DNA from 2 places in the Mesorhizobium bavaricum genome. Region 1 is predicted to be linked to the other one. Evidence: predicted binding sites of a transcription regulator. Region 1 holds the regulator's gene; the other holds the start of a gene.
The links. Region 1 encodes PhoB, which activates phosphate uptake and scavenging genes when phosphate is short. Its sites were predicted from a motif close to TGTCATNNANCTGTCAT; they were not measured.

Region 1 (2,457 bases):
CATCGCCATCCTTTTGTCGCACGGCATCGGCATGGGCCTGGTGCTGAAGGGCGAACTGTTCACCGGTACCCATTCATCGGGCGGCGAGTTCGGCCACATGATCCATCGGCCGAACGGCGCGCTGTGCCGCTGCGGCCGGCGCGGCTGCGTCGAGGCCTATGCCGGCAACTACGCCATCTGGCGCAACGCAAGGCAGATGAGTGAGGACGCAGAACCAGTCGCCGATGTCAGCGACGCCGATATGCGCGCCCTGGCGACCGCGGCCCGCGAAAGCGATGGACCCGAGCGCGAGGCCTATCGCAAGGCCGGCGAAGCGCTCGGCTACGGTCTCGGCAGCCTCTTCGCGCTGATCGATCCGGCGCCGGTCGCCATGGTCGGTGTCAGCGCCGCGGCCTTCGACCTGATCGAGCCGGCATTGCGCGAGGCGATTGCCCAGACCGCAGGCGGCCAGCACTCGAAATCGATTTCCTTCGACACCGAGCCGAACGAACTGCCACTGATCCGCGAAGGCTGCGCCATGCGCGCACTGACCTTCGTCGACCAGGAAATTTTCGCGCTTGGCACTCACACAAGATCCGGCATCGTCGGCAAGAACGTCGCGTGAATCAGACGGGAGTCAATCTTCCCTGATCGCGTATCCCGCCCCACGAATGGTACGGATGACGTCGGGCATGCGGCCATTGTTGACCGCCTTGCGCAGCCGGCCGACATGCACGTCCACCGTGCGCTCGTCGATGTAGATCGTCTCGCCCCAGACATTGTCTAGCAGCTGGCTGCGCGAAAACACCCGACCGGGATGACGCATCATGAACTCGAGCAGGCGGAACTCGGTTGGTCCGAGCCGGATCTCGCTCTTCTTGCGATAGACCCGGTGCGATTCACGATCGAGCACGATGTCGCCGACCTTGAGCACGCTGGACAGCACTTCCGGCTTGGCGCGGCGCAGCAGCGCCTTGACCCTGGCCATGAATTCGGGGGTCGAGAACGGCTTGACCAGATAATCGTCGGCGCCGGTCGAGAGGCCGCGCACACGATCGCTTTCCTCGCCGCGCGCGGTCAGCATGATGATCGGCAGCCGCTCGGTCTCGGGACGCATTCTTAGCCGGCGGCAGAGTTCGATGCCGGAAACCGCCGGCACCATCCAGTCGAGCACCAGAAGGTCGGGGACGTTCTCCTGCAGCCGGATTTCGGCCTCGTCGCCGCGCGTCACCACCTCGACCTGGTAACCCTCGGACTCCAGATTGTAGCGGAGCAGCACGCCCAGCGGCTCTTCGTCCTCCACCACCATGATGCGTGGCGCGATCATCGACTGGTCACCCCTGTCATCATGCCGCCGGCGCGGACATTGTCGTCTCGTCCTGCTTCGGACGATTGGCGGGCAACTGCGTACCGGTCAGAACATAATACGCATTCTCCGCGATGTTGGTGACGTGATCGCCGATCCGCTCGAGGTTCTTGGCGCAGAACAGAAGATGCGTGCAGGCGGTGATGTTGCGCGGGTCTTCCATCATGTAGGTCAGGAGTTCGCGGAACACGGAGGTGTATTTGACGTCGATGCGCTCGTCGTCTGCGCGCAGTTTCGCCAGGGCCGCGGCGTCGCGCGCCGCATATTCCTCGATGACACCCTGCACCTGGATCAGCACCAGCTGCGCCATTCCGTCAATGGAATGCGACAGGTCGCGCGGCGTGACGCTGAGGCCGACGGTGCCGACGCGCTTGGCGATGTTCTTGGCAAGGTCGCCAATGCGTTCGAGATCGCCGGCCATGCGGATCGAACCGACGACATGGCGCAGATCGTCGGCCATCGGCTGCCGCTTGGCGATCAGCGTGATGGCGCGGTCATCGAGCTCGCGCTGGCGCGCGTCCATGATCGCGTCGTCTGAAACAACGCGCTGTGCCAGCGCGTTGTCGGAATTCAGCAGCGCCTTGGTGGCACCACCGACCATCGAGCCGGCGAGATCGCCCATGTCACTGATGAGCCTGCTGATCTGTCCGAGATCCTCGTCGAAAGAAGCGACTGTGTGTTCGCCCATGATCCTGTCCCTCGTATGCCTGAGCTCAGCCGAAGCGGCCGGTGATGTAGTCCTGCGTGCGCTTCTCGCGGGGCGACGTGAAGATCTTCTCGGTGCGGTCGAACTCGACCAGTTCGCCCAGATACATGAAGGCAGTCTGCTTCGACACGCGCGCCGCCTGCTGCATGTTGTGGGTGACGATGACGATCGTGTAGTCGGCTTGCAACTCGTCGATCAGTTCTTCGATCTTGGCGGTCGACAGCGGGTCAAGCGCCGAGGCCGGCTCGTCGAGCAAGATGACTTCCGGCTTCACCGCCACGGTTCGGGCGATGCAGAGCCGCTGCTGCTGGCCACCGGAGAGGCTGAGGCCGCTGGCGTTGAGCTTGTCCTTGACCTCGGTCCACAGAGCCGCACGCTTCAGCGCCTGCTCGACGCGGCCGTCCAT
Region 2 (2,457 bases), 3.1 Mb from region 1:
GCTGGCGTCGGCCTCGCTGATGATCTCGTCGGTCATCGCCGCGTCGGATGCCAGCGGACCGCGCTTTTGCATGGGCGGCAGCGTCTCTTCGGATTTGAAATCGTTGAAGCCGAAATCGGCATAGACCGCGCCGCGGTTCCAGAACCAGTTGGTGCCGGGGTGGATGGCGCGCGCCCGGTAACCCTCGCTCTTGAGGAAAGTCGCGAGCGAAGGCGTCGGTGTGCGCACATATTGCTGATAGGGAATGCTGCCGGCCGGCAGGAATGCGTTGGAGAAACCGGTCAGCGCCTCAAACTCGATGTTGGCGGTCATGCCGCCGAATTCGGGCGAGAACATCGAGCCGGAGCGCAGCGCCCGCACATTGGGGATCGGGTCGGGGGTGATGGTGACGCCGGGCAGCTTGGTCGGATCCCAGAAGGATTCGCTCATGACGATGATGATGTCGGGCTTCTCGGCCGGCACCGAGGCGGTCACATCGCTTCGGTCGATCGCCGCGACTGCCTTGTCGGAATAGCCCGGCGGCGCCGAGACATGCGCCATCGGCACGTTGAGGGCAAAGGCCAGGGCAAAGCCGTTGGAGGCATAGTTTTCCTTCTGGTCCCACATGATCGGGATGATCTGCAGCCGGTCCCTGGTCCAGGAGAAGGTGGCGTAATCCATGATCGAAACGAAGAAGGCGAGCAGCGGCACAGCCAGCGTCAACCGCGCAAGGCGACCCTTGCGGCTGAGCGCCGGAACCTTGCGGCGCCACAGCCGCCAGCCATAGACGAGCAGCGACAGGCCGGCGACGATGCCTACCACCATGGCGAGCGCGGTGATCGGCCGGTCGCGCACCAGAAGCGGCAGCAGCGCGAAGATCTGGCGGGCATAGAGGAAATCGGTGGGATAGAGCGGATCGCCGAGATAGTGTGACTTCTGGTGGCCGACGAAGGCAAGGGAAAGGGTCAACGGTGCGACGATCATCAGGCTCTGGTGGCTGCGGCCGAGCACGGCATCGAGGCCGATCAGGATCAGAGCAAACACGACGATGGTGGTCCAGCCCGGCTTGAGCGGCTGCAGGAAGAAGGAGACTGTGCCGGCAAAGTCGCCACGCACGATCAATTCGATGGCAAACACCAGGACGGCCGCGATTGCCAGGCTGATCAGTCCATAGCGCACGACCGGCCATGTCCTGCCCGGCAGGTAGCCGGTGGACGGATCGTCTTCCAGGAACTGTGGCGCCGCCTTGGCGGCGCGTTTCGAACTCTTTGTCACCTTAACTTCCCCACCCAGCGACAAACACGTCACTCGATTGTCATATTATTGTCACCGAAAGCTAGCGCCTGTGGCGGAAATAAGAAGAGCCAGCAAACGATTCGTGAGCGGTTTTCATCAGGAGTGATCGCCAGGAAGCCTTTTGGAACAGGCATTCGGACGGCGATGATGCCGCCCGGCGGGGTCGAACTGGGCTTGACTTGGCGGCCTGCCTTGCGTCACAGGCAAGAAAAACCCGTCTATCAGGCAAGCAAAACCAGCCCTTGGGAGCCCTCGCATGGCCGTTGCACTCACTTTCCCCGGACAAGGCAGCCAGGCTGTTGGCATGGGCAAGGATCTCGCCGAAGCATTTCCCGAAGCGCGCAGGGTCTTCCAGGAAGTTGACGACGCGCTCGGCGAGAACCTGTCGAAGCTGATCTGGGAAGGGCCGGAGGAGACTTTGACGCTGACCGCCAATGCGCAGCCTGCCCTGATGGCGGTGTCGCTGGCCGCGATCAGGGCGCTGGAATCGCGCGGCTTCTCGCTGAAGGGCAAGGTTGCCTATGTTGCCGGCCATTCGCTGGGCGAGTATTCGGCGCTCGCGGCCGCCGGCTTCGTTTCGGTTGCCGATGCCGCCCGGCTGCTGCGCATCCGGGGCAATGCCATGCAGGCGGCGGTGCCGGCCGGCGAGGGCGCCATGGCGGCGATCATCGGACTGGAACAGGCTGACGTCGAGGCCGCCTGCGCCGAGGCGGCCCAAGGGGCTGGCAACGGCTCTGTCTGCCAGATCGCCAACGACAATGGCGGCGGCCAACTGGTGATTTCCGGCGCCAAGGCAGCGGTCGAACTGGCGGCAAGGCTCTGCACGGACAAGGGCGCCAAGCGCGCGCTGATGCTGCAGGTCTCTGCGCCTTTCCATTCGGCGCTGATGGCGCCGGCCGCGAACGTCATGCGGGAAGCCCTGGCTGGCGTGGCCAAGAATGTGCCGGTCGTCCCAGTCGTCTCCAACGTGTCGGTGACGACCTCGATCGACCCCGACGAGATTGCGCGGCGTCTGGTTGAACAGATTACTGGCCGCGTGCGCTGGCGCGAGACGGTGGAATGGTTCGGCGCAAACGGCATCACCACGCTTTACGAGATTGGCGCCGGAAAGGTGCTTTCAGGCCTGGCGCGGCGCATCAACCGCGAGATCGCCACCGCGTCGGTCGGCTCCGCGGCAGAGGT

Region 2: AC1RZR_RS26665 (LTA synthase family protein) is a predicted target of PhoB. The motif match lies at 1,293-1,309, and genes of this name have one in related genera.

What each region holds. Positions count from the first base shown of each region.
Region 1 covers NZ_CM165566.1:1,739,810-1,742,266, reverse strand. The annotation lists gene AC1RZR_RS08540 (ROK family protein) at 1-604, shown strand, start outside; gene phoB (phosphate regulon transcriptional regulator PhoB) at 617-1,306, opposite strand; gene phoU (phosphate signaling complex protein PhoU) at 1,326-2,033, opposite strand; gene pstB (phosphate ABC transporter ATP-binding protein PstB) at 2,059-2,457, opposite strand, start outside.
Region 2 covers NZ_CM165566.1:5,426,108-5,428,564, reverse strand. The annotation lists gene AC1RZR_RS26665 (LTA synthase family protein) at 1-1,278, opposite strand, end outside; gene fabD (ACP S-malonyltransferase) at 1,532-2,457, shown strand, end outside.